One region of the Oceanobacillus sp. E9 genome, then DNA from elsewhere that is predicted to be linked to it. Evidence: riboswitches for the same ligand, from Rfam matches in the RefSeq annotation. Region 1 holds a riboswitch; each other region holds the start of a gene.
What was found. Region 1 has a riboswitch for S-adenosylmethionine ahead of AQ616_RS17330 (homocysteine S-methyltransferase family protein). Riboswitches for the same ligand answer to the same signal wherever they lie in the genome.
Positions count from the first base shown of each region.

Region 1 (4,951 bases):
CAGCGGGTGTTTCCCCTGAAATAATGGGAATTGGCCCAGTACCGGCAGTCAAACAACTACTTAAACGAAATCAAAAAACAATCCAAGACATAGATTTACTAGAATTGAATGAAGCTTTCGCTTCTCAATCCGTTGCTGTTATTCGTGAACTAGGTTTGGATCATGAAAAAGTAAATGTTAATGGAGGGGCGATTGCGTTAGGTCATCCGGTCGGTGCTACGGGCACCCGGATAATTACGACATTAATCTATGAACTAATAAAAAGAAAACAGCAATATGGTATAGCAACTTTATGCGCTGGTGGCGGCCAAGGAATGGCAATATTGATCGAACAGTGCTAAGTTATTTTGCAGTATCAGGATAAGTTGATTTGATATGGAAAAGTGATTGTTTAATTAAACGACGTAAGATATCAAGATTAATATCGCTGAGTTTGTTAATATAAACACACGATTTTCCGGTAGTGTATTTACCTAAAGCTGTCATTAATTCACTATCTTGAACAATATCTGTTGCGAGATAGAGACTAATTTTTGATTTTCTGGGAGAGTATCCTACTATTAAAAATTCTCCGGAGTGGCCAGAAGCGTATTTATAATTGTATTTTCCAAAGCCAATAATACTTGTTCCCCACATTTTTGCTGGATACTCAGTAGATTCGGTAAATATATCTAATAGTTTATAAGCATCTTCTTTCTTTTGAAGATGATCAACACTTTCGATGAATTGAATAACACTGTTTTCTGTTTCTTTTGTTTTTAGTTCATACATTTTCATCACTCCTAATCCTATGATTGATAATAGTATAACAAATATTTACAATATATTTTTGATTTAGATTGCAACTGGCAGTTTTTTATCAGGCACGGCATCACTCACTAGGAAATCATTTAAAAAATAATAAATGAATAATTTAAATTTCCTATTGATTATTTTATGGTTATCATATAAGATATTAAAAAGTTAATTTTTAAAAAATTAAATATAGTTAGACTTATCAAGAGAGACGGAGGGATTGGCCCGATGAAGTCTCAGCAACCAGCCTTATAAGGTATGGTGCTAATTCCAATAGGCTTATATGCCTTAAAGATAAGAAGAACAATGTAGGTTAACCCTTCTTCTTACTTTTGGAAGAAGGGTTTTTGTTTGTAAAAATAATGAAGGAGGAGATTATGATGAAGCGTAGTTTAAAAAGACGTTTGCAAGAAGGTACGGTAATAGTAGGAGAAGGATATTTATTTGAATTAGAGAGGAGAGGGTATTTACAGGCAGGTTCGTTTGTACCAGAAGTAGCACTTGCGAACCCGGATGCTTTAAAACAAACGTATCGTGATTTTATGAATGCTGGTTCGGATGTTGTATTAGCATTTACATACAATGCACATCGAGAAAAAATGCGCATTATTGGCAAGGAAGAATTATTAGAACCATTGAATAGAAGTGCTATTCGTTTAGCAAAGGAAGTAGCGAAAGAGCATCCATTGGAAGAAGCATTAGTTGCAGGAAATATATCTAATACAAATATCTTTGACCCTTATGATGAATCAAGCAAATCTAAAGTTAGAGAGATGTTCGCTGAAATGGCTCAGTGGAGTAAAGAAGAAGATGTTGATTTTATTAATGGTGAAACATTTTATTATCATGAAGAAGCAGAAATTGCTTTGGAAGAAATATTGAAAAAAGACTTGCCAGCTGTCATTACACTAGGGTTAATGGGAGAAAACATTTTAAGGGATGGCTATACGGTAGAGGAATCTTGTAAAATATTATCGGAAAAGGGAGCACTTGTAGTTGGAATGAATTGTTTCCGAGGTCCAGATACGATGCAACCTTATATTGCAAAAATTAGAAAGCATGTAGACGGTTATGTAGGAGCATTACCCATTCCATATCGTACATCAGATGAGCATCCGACATTTTTTAATTTACCTGATGGTGGTTGTAGTTGCCATTTGCCTACTGAAACAACTTTTCCAACTGCTTTAGATCCACTGTACCATAACCGTTATGAATTAGCAGAGTGGGCAAAAGAAGCAAAGGGGATTGGTGTTAATTATATTGGGTTATGTTGTGGAGCATCTCCAGCAATGCTTAGAGCTGTTGCAGAGGCAGTCGGTAAGGAGACCATTAATTCTCCCTATTCTCCTAATATGGAGAAGCATTTCTTGTTTGGGAAAGATAAAACATTAAAAGAACATAATGTAGGCTATCGATTTAAGGCATAACAAATCTTATATTGATGGTAAATCTCCTATACTATTCATTTAGATACAGTTGGAGAAGTACGAACCTCATTGTTATAAAACCAAGTAATCTTATTTGAATAATTATAAGGAGGAGAATTTAATGAGAAGTAAGTTAATGAGTATAGCTTTAGTGATAATAATAATTAGTTTAATAGCAGCATGTGGATCTGATTCAAGTGCAGCAGATGGAAAGCCTGATAAGATTCGGTTAGATTATGCGTATTATTCACCAACAAGCCTTGTATTAAAAGAACAAGGATGGTTAGAAGAAGCCTTAGAAGATGAAGGAATAGGTGTGGAGTGGGTACTAAGTCAAGGTAGTAATAAGGCTTTAGAATTTTTAACAAGTGATAGTATTGATTTTGGTTCTTCTGCAGGATCTGCAGCGCTTGTTTCTAAAGCCAAGGGTTCTCCAATTCAAAATGTATATATTTATTCTCAACCAGAGTGGACAGCTTTAGTTGCTGATTCTGAGTCAGGAATCCAATCGGTAGAAGAATTAAAAGGAAAAAAAGTGGCTGCCACGTTAGGTACGGATCCATATATTTTTCTACTACGGGCTTTAAATGAAGCTGGATTAACAGCGGCTGACTTAGAAATTGTCAATTTACAACATGGTGATGGAGCGGTTGCTTTGTCTAAAGGTTCCGTAGATGCATGGGCGGGGCTAGATCCACATATGGCTCGAGCCGAATTAGAATCTGATGCAACCTTGTTTTATCGAAATAAAGAATTTAACACATATGGTTTTTTAAACGTGCGAGATGATTTTGCAGAAGAATATCCAGATTATGTTCATGTTGTGATTGAAGCGTATGAAAAAGCAAGAGAGTGGACAATAGATAATCCAGAAGCAGCTGCACAGATTTTATCTGAAGAAGCAGAGATGTCACTAGATGTAGCGAAACAGACTTTAGAGAGGAATGATTTTTCCAATTCCATTCCTGGAGATGAGCATCGAGATACGTTAAGAAATTCAGCAGAGGTTCTTCTAGAGGGAGAAGTTATTGAAGCTGATACGGACATTGAGAAGGTTGTAAATGAACTTGTCCAACCATCATTTATAGAAGAGCTAAATTAATAATTAGAGGTGGCTGTCTTGTCTAAGGTGTCTGAAGAAGTTATTAATTGGGATAAAAATAAGTTTAAGAGAAACAAATCATTTTTGTCATATGAAGTAATTTGGATGGGAAGTATTATTCCTATTTTGCTATTAATTGTCTGGGAAGTGTTAAGTAGATTTGGTTACTTTCCTACGTATTTATTACCTGCACCAACGACAGTTGTTGGTACGATCATCAATCTTGCTGAAGATGGATCTTTATGGGGGCATGTAGGTATTACCTTATATAGAGTATTTGCTGGATTTTTTCTAGGTACTGCTGCCGCTCTTATGCTCGGTGGACTCGTAGGTTTGTATAGAAAAGCAGAATTGTTATTTGATCCATTAATACAAGCTTTTCGGGCTATTCCTTCTTTAGCTTGGGTTCCGTTATTTATTCTGTGGATGGGAATTGGTGAAGTTTCTAAAATTACCATGATTAGTGTCGGCGTCTTCTTTCCAGTGTATTTAAATATCATAAGTGGTATCACAGGCGTTGATCGAAAGTTGATTGAAGTTGGTAAAATGAATCGATTGTCTACCTTTCAACTTGTCCGAAGAATTATATTACCCGCATCGTTACCTTCTTTTCTTACAGGTCTTCGAAGTGGGTTAGGACTTGGATGGATGTTTGTTGTAGCTGCTGAATTAATGGGCGCAAGTCAAGGTTTAGGATATTTATTGATTGCAGGTCAAAACACACTATCTCCTGAAACGATTTTAGCTAGTATATTGTTATTTGCATTCATTGGAAAAGGTACAGACTGGATTTTGAAAAAACTAGAAAGTCGAACATTACATTGGCAAGATCGAATCGTAAAGTCTTAAAAATAAAGGAGGATGGGTCGTGAGTTTGGAACTAAAAGAAGTAAGTCGAACTTTTAATGGTACCCCTGCAATAAATAATATATCGTTTCGAACAAAATCCGGAGAAATTGTAGGACTACTCGGAACAAGTGGCTGTGGAAAAAGTACCATTTTACGTTCAATTGCTGGGTTGGATACCAGGTACTATGGAGAAATTACCATTAACCAAAAACGAACAAAGGGAATACAAGCATCGATAGGTTATATATTTCAAGAGCCGAGGTTATTACCATGGTTAAATGTTATGGAAAATGTAACATTTGGATTAACAGGTAAAAAAATAAATAAAAAGCAACGAGGTTTAGATTATTTGAAAAGTGTTGGACTCTCTCAAAAGGAGAAACTTTATCCAAAGCAACTTTCAGGTGGTATGGCTCAACGTGTAGCAATAGCTCGAGCTCTAGTCACTTCTCCAGAGATTCTATTACTAGATGAACCTTTTAGTGCATTAGACGCATTTACGAAAATGCAATTACAAGATTTATTATTGTCTATATGGAGTAAGTATCAAACAACAATGGTACTGGTGACTCACGATATTGATGAAGCTCTGTTTTTATGTGATAGAATACTAATTTTACGTGGACAGCCTGGAACGGTGTCTGCAGAAATTGTATTGGAACAATCAAAACCTAGATTAAGAGGCAGTCAAGAGATGGCAACTTTAAAGGCAGAAATTTTGGAAATCCTTCAACTTGAACGTGGAGAAGAAAAGAGTATACAAGAAAAAAGATAT
Region 1 is NZ_LSNA01000009.1:237,582-242,532, reverse strand. Features, by position in the region: gene AQ616_RS17340 (thiolase family protein) at 1-341, shown strand, start outside; gene AQ616_RS17335 (DUF1801 domain-containing protein) at 343-771, opposite strand; SAM riboswitch class I at 992-1,096, shown strand; gene AQ616_RS17330 (homocysteine S-methyltransferase family protein) at 1,176-2,225, shown strand; gene AQ616_RS17325 (aliphatic sulfonate ABC transporter substrate-binding protein) at 2,347-3,327, shown strand; gene AQ616_RS17320 (ABC transporter permease) at 3,346-4,176, shown strand; gene AQ616_RS17315 (ABC transporter ATP-binding protein) at 4,196-4,951, shown strand, end outside.

Region 2 (4,951 bases), on a different contig from region 1:
CTGGTGAAAGAAAGTTTTATCCGGTCACCTACTCCATATGATCCTCCAGTCCATCCGGTATTAATCAAAAATACGTTTGTATCAAACATATCTATTTTCTTACCAAGCATTTCTGCATATTTAGATGGAGCTAATGGTAAGAATGGAGAGCCGAAACAAGCAGAGAAAGTTGCTGTTGGTTCTGTGACCCCGCGTTCTGTTCCTGCTAACTTGCTTGTGTATCCGCTTAGAAAATGGTACATCGCTTGTTCTTTCGTTAGCTTACTAATTGGAGGTAACGTGCCAGATGCATCGGCAGTTAAGAAAATAATTGTATTTGGATGTCCTGCAACACTAGGGTTAATAATGTTATCAATATTCTCTAACGGATAAGCAGCACGTGTGTTTTCCGTTAATGATGTATCATCGTAATCAGGTTCTCTACTATTATCATCTAAAATTACGTTCTCTAAGACCGAACCGTATCGGATCGCATTATAAATTTGTGGCTCCTTTTCTTGCGAGAGATTGATACATTTTGCATAACATCCGCCCTCAATATTGAATACGCCATTAGGACTCCAACCATGTTCGTCATCACCAATTAGTTTACGGTAAGGGTCTGCAGACAATGTTGTTTTACCAGTACCGGACAAACCAAAAAATAATGCAACGTCTCCTTCTTGACCAACATTAGCAGAACAATGCATAGAAAGCACATCTTGCTGTGGTAATAAATAATTCATCACAGAAAAGATTGACTTTTTAATCTCTCCAGCATATTCGGTGCCCCCAATAAGTACAATTCGTTTTTTAAAAGAAATTAATATAAATGTTTCTGAATTTGTTCCATCAATAGCTGGGTCGGCCTTAAATCCGGGAGCTGAAATAACTGTAAATTCTGCTTGGTGTTTGGATAATTCCTCTTCTGTTGGAGTAATGAATAACTGTCTAGAAAATAAATTGTGCCAGGCATATTCATTGATAACCTGAATAGGAAGCCGATAAGTGTGATCAGATCCAGCAAACCCTTGAAATTTAAATATTTCTTGTTTTTCATTTAAATAATTGATTACTTTTGATAATAATTGATTAAACACTTCTTCTTGAATTGGTTTATTTACTTTACCCCAATTGACATGTAGATCAGAAACCTTATCTTTCACTATAAACTTATCTTCCGGAGATCGACCAGTGTATGTTCCTGTAGTGGCACGAATTGCTCCTGTAGATGTAAGTACTCCTTCTTGTCTATAAAGAATTTTTTCAACAAGTTGTGCTACCGATAAATTATGGTGGATATGGTTTGTTTGAAGTTCTTTCATATAAGACTTATCAACGGTTTTCATGGTATAATCTCCTTATTGTTAGTGATAGTAGTTTTAATTTGTAACTCATAACGGTCTTTATATACCTAAATCTGATTATTAGTATAACACATTAAAATTAATAGTCCATACTATTATTGAGATTTATTTTATGCATTATTTTTTTCGATGTGACAGGGTCTATATTAGTTGACAGATAACTCACCTTTCGTTAATCTTAACCTTGAACGGATACTCTTATTCAGAGTTGGTGGAGGGACAGCCCCGATGAAGCCCAGCAACCATCACTACGGTGAAAAGGTGCTAACCTGATGCAAGGATAATAATTCCTTGAACAATAAGAGCGAAAGGCCATAATTCTTCCTTTCCTCATGTTTTGAAGGGAAGGTTTTTTTGTTTTCAATATATATTTTTTGGTACCACGTTTTTGAAAGGACGAGGTGCTTTTATTGGCACTTTGAATAGGATAGAAGTTATAAAGAGATCCGTAACAACATATTAAAGGAGAGTTTAGCCTTATGGCTGCAAATCGACGTTTATTTACTTCAGAGTCAGTAACTGAGGGACATCCAGATAAAATGTCTGACCAAATATCAGATGCTATCTTAGATGAAATTTTAAAAAAAGATCCGAATGCAAGGGTTGCATGTGAAACAACAGTAACTACAGGACTTGTTCTTGTATCAGGAGAAATTTCCACTTCTACTTATGTAGATATACCTGCACTTGTTCGTGAAACAGTAAAAAATATTGGGTATACACGTGCTAAATATGGCTTTGATTTTGAAACTTGTGCGGTATTAACTGCTATTGATGAACAGTCTGCAGATATTGCAGGGGGAGTAAATCAGGCACTTGAAGCTCGACAAGGTAAAATGAGTGAAGAAGAAATTGATGCTATTGGTGCTGGTGACCAAGGACTTATGTTTGGATATGCTTGTGATGAAACTGAAGAATTAATGCCATTACCAATCTCATTAGCACATCAATTATCTAAAAGATTAGCGGATGTAAGAAAAGAAGGGATTGTGGATTACCTTCGTCCAGATGGTAAGACACAAGTAACCGTTGAATATGATGAGAATGACAAACCTGTACGTATTGATACTATCGTTATATCTACACAACATCATTCAGAGATTCAAAATGAACAAATTGAAAGAGATATGATTGAAAAAGTAATTCAAGCAGTTGTTCCTAATGAATTGTTAGATGATAAAACAAAATACTTTATTAATCCAACTGGTCGATTTGTAATTGGAGGTCCACAAGGTGATGTAGGGCTAACCGGAAGAAAAATTATTGTAGACACATACGGTGGTTACGCTAGACATGGTGGGGGTGCTTTTAGTGGTAAAGATGCTACAAAAGTAGACCGCTCGGCAGCATATGCTGCGCGCTATGTTGCTAAGAATATTGTTGCCGCAGGACTTGCTAAATCTTGTGAAGTTCAGTTAGCTTATGCTATAGGTGTGGCACAACCAGTATCCATTGCAGTTAATACATTTGGAACTGGGAAAGTTAGTGAAGATCGTTTAGTAGAAGCTGTTCGAGAATTGTTTGATCTCCGTCCAGCGGGAATTATCCGAATGCTCGATTTAAGAAAACCTATCTTTAAAAATACTGCAGCATATGGTCACTTTGGTCGAAAAGATATTTTATTCCCATGGGAAAAAACAGATAAAACGGAAGAGCTTATTGCATTAACTAAATAAATAATTAATTGATTTATTGATTTAAAAAACTATCATCTCTTTGTAGGATGGTAGTTTTTTTATTAGCAATCAAACCGAGTAACATTGTGACGTTCATTTGTCATAAATAATTAATTTTCAACTAAACGTCAATTTTTAATAGAATTTTATAATATTGTCTTAATATAGAGGAAAATTTTCATATGTTTATCTGAAAAATATGAAATTATGTTAAATTCTTCTGGTAAGTTTACTGATTTATGAAAATTCATAACTGCTTAATATGATATTATGACAAATATTATATTATATATTGCAAAGCAGGTGGTAGTATCATTGAACTTGTAGAAGAAGCACAGAAAGGTAACCAAGAATCATTTATGACTTTATTTCATAGTTGTGAGAAAAATTTATACCGGATTGCAAATACATATGTTAAGAACTCTAATGATACATATGATGTAATCCAAGAGACTGCCTATCGAACGTATGAAAAATTACCAGAGTTAAGAAACCCAAAATATTTCAATACTTGGATAACGAAAATAACCATAAATTGTGCACTTGATACGATCAGGAAAAATAAAAAAATGATCATGATGGAACCAGAAAAAGTGTCTACTAAAGCTTATTATGATTTGGATATTCCCTTAAAGGTAACAGTGGAGCAATTATTAGATCGTCTAAATGAAAAAGAAAGAACCATTATTATGCTCCGATTTTATTACGCTTTCAGTTTCAAGGAAATTTCAGAACAATTAGACATTCCATATGGTACCACAAAGTCGTTATCTTACCGTGCTTTAAAGAAATTAAAATACTTTGCGAGTAAACAGGAATTACAATAGAAGAGAAAATAAGAGAAAAGATATCATGAATGATTAAAATAGGCGACACTCCTTAAGGATATTTGGTTTTTTGAGTGTATCCTTAAGAGTGTCAGTTATTTCGTTAGTGAATAAAGCCTATTATTTCCCCATATTTGTATTTTTTTTATAGTATTGACCTTTCTCTACGTAAGAGTTTCTGACACGTGCCATCTCTTTATAATCATCTTCTGTCAATTCACGTACAAACTTAGCAGGTCTTCCCATTGCAAGGGTATGGGCAGGAATTTTCTTACCCGGAGGAACAAGACTACCAGCACCTAAAAAAGCATTCTCGCCAATTTCTGCTCCATCTAGTACGATTGATCCCATTCCGATTAAAGCTTTTTTTCTAACAATTGCAGAGTGAAGTGTTACTTGATGTCCTACTGTTACATCATCTTCAATGACAAGTGGTTGCCCTGGACTCTGATGAAGCATGCAGAGGTCTTGAATATTCGTACGCTTTCCAATGGTTGTTTTTGATACATCACCACGTATTACTGTATGGAACCAAATACTTACATTTTCTTCAATCATTACATCTCCATTAACTACAGCATCTTTTGCAATGAATGCTGTGGGATGAATCGTTGGGTAGATATTATTATACTGTTCAATCACAATAAAACCTCCTGTGTACTAGCAATATTTTAAAGTATATCAAATTTAAAATGTAACGAAAAAAGTTAAATAGAGGTGTTAAAGAATTATTGACGAATATATAAATGTATCGAACTTACACATTGGAGGTATGGAATAATGAATTTAGAGGATAGATTCAAGCATTTTGGTGAAATTGAAGTAAAAGATAAAAGCCCACTTTATTCAATTTTATCTTTACAAATTGCCGAAGATACTGAAATGATCGATATCTGTTCAGTTATCCCCGAGGGTCAGCCTGTAGCGAATTTATTATTTGCTTCAGTTAAAGATTTACTTTATATACAAAATAATCATCCACTAAAAAACTATTACCCAGAATTTACAAAAGAGGTGAAAGTTCCTCATGATTCTTACCCTTATTTTAAGGATTTTGTAATAAATAATAAACAAGATGTCATCCAACGGCTAACTACAAATT
Region 2 is NZ_LSNA01000007.1:68,030-72,980, forward strand. Features, by position in the region: gene pckA (phosphoenolpyruvate carboxykinase (ATP)) at 1-1,328, opposite strand, end outside; SAM riboswitch class I at 1,542-1,651, shown strand; gene metK (methionine adenosyltransferase) at 1,826-3,022, shown strand; gene AQ616_RS09920 (sigma-70 family RNA polymerase sigma factor) at 3,382-3,849, shown strand; gene AQ616_RS09925 (gamma carbonic anhydrase) at 3,970-4,491, opposite strand; gene AQ616_RS09930 (DUF2332 domain-containing protein) at 4,630-4,951, shown strand, end outside.
Region 2: it holds a riboswitch for S-adenosylmethionine, as region 1 does, so the genes downstream of both, metK (methionine adenosyltransferase) here and AQ616_RS17330 (homocysteine S-methyltransferase family protein) in region 1, are expected to answer to the same signal.

Region 3 (4,951 bases), on a different contig from region 1:
GTAAGAGTCATAAAGCAGCTTGCACCTACGATTACGGAAGCTATGGCACCAACACGATTTGCTTTTTTCCAAAAATAACTTAGTGTTAGTGGGGCTACTACTCCACTAATGATCGCCGATGTCCCGAATTGTAGCAGTAATGATAGAGATTCTGGACGGTTGAATGACATATATAACGAAATTAGTCCGATAATAAATAATGCAATTCGAGCTACTCGGACTGCTTTCCGATCTATTTGCATTACAGATAGATTTTTATTCTTATAAAGAAAAGGAGCGATAACTACTTTATAGATATCATTTCCGATACTTGCCGTCATACCAAGATACAAGCTATCTGTAGTCGATAGAATCGCCGAAACCATTCCCATTACAATCAATACAATTAGAACCGTTGGGAAATACTCCAATACATATGCTGGGACTGCACTATCGGATGATGTTAATCCTGGTATCAGAACTCTTGCGGCTAAACCAGCGAACACAGAGAATGTAGATAAAAAAAACAGGGTTGCTCCCGCAGATAATGTAAATGTGCGAAGGTCTTCTTTCTTCCCTACAGATAATACTTTATTCATTAATTGTGGAAGAAGGACGAAACTAAGTAAAAACCATTGAATTGCCATAATGGCGAACCCACTATAAAATGGACTGTCTGCAGCTGTTGGAGCTGTTAAAGCAGGATTAGCATTATTTAATTGTCCGGTTAAATTTCCTAAAGTTCCCCATCCTCCCCCGATTGTCCAAAAAAGAGAAAGAAATAAAAGCACGGAAATAACCGACATCACAATACCTTGAATTCCATCTGTAATTAGTTGTGCATATGCTCCACCCATACTAATATATAAAATCGTTAATGTAACTCCAAAAAAGATTCCCCAATAATATGGTATTCCTATAATTGTTTCAAACATTGTTGCTAAACCTACGTTTTGGGCAACTATATAGTAGATGTTAAATAGAATTAATAACGCTACAATGACTTGTAAAGCTTTACTATTATATCGATTACCTAGCCATTGGGGGAGCGTTAAACTACCTTCATTGTTTTGCCCCTGTTCCCAAAACTTTTTTGTTACAAGTAATAAGCCAATCCATGTGACTCCAAAACACCCTAAAGTATACCAAAGTACAGGTGTACCATACATATACGCCCATCCAGGCACACCAATAAATAAATTAGCGCTAGAATAGGTTGCACCAAAGCTAATTCCAATTAGCCATGGACTCACCTTACCTTTAGCAATGGAAAAACCCTTCATTGAACAACTATATTTAGCTCCTCGCTTACCAAACCAAACAATGAGCAAAAAGTAGCCAAAGAGACACGCTCCGATGATCCACGCAAGAGTCGTTTGATTATCAGTCAGCATTCGTGTCCTCCTCCATTCCTTTTGGGTAGAATTTATTCCAGATAATCAAACCAATTATCCAGAAGACGACAACTCCAATAAAATAATATGTGACCATCTGCTATTCACTCCTTTTCAAACGATTGTAAAATTATAGACCCATGTCAACGGAAGTGGCATGGTTTTAATTTACTAATCTAGTTCACACCTAAAAATATTATGTATGAACCTTTCTTGGTTGCTTCGCTACATGATTTTCAGCCAATCGCTTTTTCCCTTTACCGAATATATTTTCACGTAATGTATTTCCTTCATACTCCGTACGATAGATTCCACGATCTTGTAATATAGGTATTACATGATCTACAAAATCTCTAAATGTATCTGGAGAAGTTGCTAATGCAACATTAAAACCATCTATATCACCTTCAACAGCCCACTTTTGTATTTGATCAGCGATCTGTTCTGGAGTACCTACAAACTTTGGACAACCATTTCCAAGTCCATGATTTTTTATTGCTTCACGTAATGTCCATTTACGATATGGGTCTTTCGTATACAGGTCTAGATTCCCTTGTACTGCTTCTGTTTCAATATCTTCAATATATTGATCTGGATTATACTCTGAAAAATCAATTCCTGTATGTCCTGATAGTAAGGATGCCGTACCTTCATAGCTGATATGGTTTACGAAGTCCTCATACTTCGCAATCGCTTCTGCTTCTGTTGAGCCAACAATTGGTAACATCAATGGGAATATTTTAACGTCATCTGGATTTCTTCCTTTTTCTTGAGCACGTTTCTTAATATCGGAAGAATAATTTTTCAACGATTCAATAGATGTTTGCTTTGTAAAAACTGCCTCTGCATGTTTTGCCGCAAAATCTCTTCCCTTTGGTGATGCTCCCGCTTGGAATAATACTGGCGTTCGTTGCGGCGAGGGTTCAACTAAGTGCGGTCCTGGCACATTAAAAAACTCCCCACTATGATTAATTAAGCGAACTTTCTCTGGGTTAGCAAAAGTATCATTGGCACGGTCATAAATCACCGCATCCTCATCCCAACTATGCTCCCAAAGTTTGTATACCACATCTAAAAATTCATCCGCTCGATTATAACGCAATTCTTTCGGTAACCTTTCTGTTAACCCCATATTGACTGCTTCACTTTCCAAATAGGAAGTAACGACATTCCATCCAACTCTTCCTCCTGTTAAATGGTCCAATGTGGATAACTGACGTGCTAGTACATAGGGTTGTGCATAGGTAGTAGAAATTGTTGGCGCAAAACCAAGATGCTCGGTAACTGCGGCCATTGCTGTAATAGGAAGTAAAGGATCATGTGCAGGAAGTTGAACTGCGCCTCTCGTCGCTGCGTCATGGCTTTTCCCATAAACACTGTACGTCCCTAATACATCAGCAATAAATAACGAGTCAAATTTGCCGCGTTCTAGAATTTGCGCAATTTCCGTCCAGTAACCTAAACGATTATGATTTATTCCATAATCTTTCTCATGTTTCCAAAGCCCCGTTGAATGAGGGGAAGGTGAATTTTGCACGAATCCATTAAAATGAATTTGTTTTGCCATATGCTCAGCTCCTTTTTAGTATCTGAATAAGATAATTACATTAATTAACATTGGGAATCTATTAAACTACTCTTCATCGTAAGCATTTAATGCATTGACACTGTGCGCTAATGCAGAACCTGCTTTAAGAGCAACAGCTACAAAAATAGCTTCTGATAACTCTTCTTTACTGGCTCCAGCTTCCTTTGCATTTTTCGTATGCAAGTCAATACAATAAGCACATCCTGTTGTATGCGCAGAGGCTACTGCAATCAACTCTTTTTCCTTCAATGTAAGTTTACCTTCTTTTAAAACCGCTCCATCAAATTTCAAGAAAGCTTTGAAAGCATCATCACTTATCTCACCTAGTTCTTGTAGTCGTTTAAAGTAGGAAGCTTTATATAACTCATCATCATCATTTCCGTCATATGCATTCAATCCATTTACTGCGTGCGCTAATGAAGAGCCTGCTTTTAATGTTGTTGCAACAAATATTGCCTCAGTTACTTCTTCTTTATCAGCACCTTGGTTTTTCACATTTCCTACATGGAGTTCAATACAGTATGGACAACCTGTAATGTGAGCAACTGCCACTGCAATTAATTCTTTTTGTTTCACGGAAAGCTTCCCTTCTTCGAGCGCTTTGTTGTTGAAGGCAAAGAACGAATTAAATACACCTGGTGCAAATTCCTTTAATTCTTGGATACGACTGAAATACGATTTTTTATAAAGACTCTCTGTTTTTGTAGTTGGCATAATACACTCTCTCCTTTTCGTTTTAATAAAAATTTCGATTGCTTGGCTTGTGTAACTGTTTTGATCCGCCTCCTAAATAAAGTTAACTTATTGGTTTAGTCATATTTAAAGTCACATTGTTCCAGTTTTTCTTTACACTCCCCTTTTGAAAAAAGAAAAACCCTTCCGATGAGGAAGAGTTTCATTTAGTGGGCATAAACACTTTTCTCATCTATCAAGCATAAGCTTGCTGGAATGAGCACCATGTTACTTAACTGTAACTGGTTGCTGCGGGATCAACGGACCAGGTTCCTCCCCCGACTCTTGATAAGGAAAATATTATATAGTTGTGTAAGATTTGTATATTAGCATAACGAACCAGCAAATAACTGTCAATAGTTAATTTTCAATTAATTCAATGTAATGAAAAATTTAAACCAATTGGACTATATTGTATATGTTTTTATTTATTCTGGCTTAGACTTTTATTCGACTTGTGGGATTCGGAAGAAATTACATGTTCACCCATTCGACTACGTAGACTTTTGTCTGTAACATAGCTGCTTTTATGGAACCGTATTAAAATGTACCTTCATAATACAATTTAAAACTACCATAACTACCTAGTTTTAATAAGTTATAATTCTCTATACGTCGCCAGTTCATCTACTAAGTTAACCTAAAATTGTAGTTTAAACCCTTTGCTTTTCGGCTAAACAGAATAACATACTAATATCGGCACAATGAAAAGGGTGAAGTTATGACTACATGTTCAACTAGTAGGAGTATTGGTTTAATTTCAGCTCCAGGTTATCCCAACTATATTGCAGCAAAATTAAAAGAAGAACTCCCAAATCTACTACAGTTTTACGTAGACGATGATTGCGAATGGGAGGTTCAATATATTGAAGACCCACTTACAGGTACTGGTGAATCTATTGACATTCTAAAAGCTACTCAAAATAAGAAGAAAAAAAACGACTGGGACTTTGGAATTTGTCTTACAGATTTACCTTTATTCAAAGAAAAACGGCTAATTATTGCAGAAGCAAATCAAGACGAAAACATAGCATTAATTAGCATGCCTAGTCTGGGCTCAACAAGGATGATTAAAAGACTACGAGAGTCCATATTACAGTTAGTAAACGAAATGTATTATGGCAGCTCTGATGGCGATAGAAAAAAGGCCGAACTTCATCTTCAATCTATGAATGAAGATTATAAAGAATTGAAGAATAAAAGTTCAACACGCTTAATCGGAAAACGTTTCTTAGAAAGAATTTCCCCTATTAAACGA
Region 3 is NZ_LSNA01000006.1:174,617-179,567, reverse strand. Features, by position in the region: gene AQ616_RS07795 (sodium:solute symporter family protein) at 1-1,373, opposite strand, end outside; gene AQ616_RS07790 (LLM class flavin-dependent oxidoreductase) at 1,570-2,940, opposite strand; gene AQ616_RS07785 (carboxymuconolactone decarboxylase family protein) at 3,007-3,675, opposite strand; SAM riboswitch class I at 3,880-3,988, opposite strand; gene AQ616_RS07780 (hypothetical protein) at 4,415-4,951, shown strand, end outside.
Region 3: it holds a riboswitch for S-adenosylmethionine, as region 1 does, so the genes downstream of both, AQ616_RS07785 (carboxymuconolactone decarboxylase family protein) here and AQ616_RS17330 (homocysteine S-methyltransferase family protein) in region 1, are expected to answer to the same signal.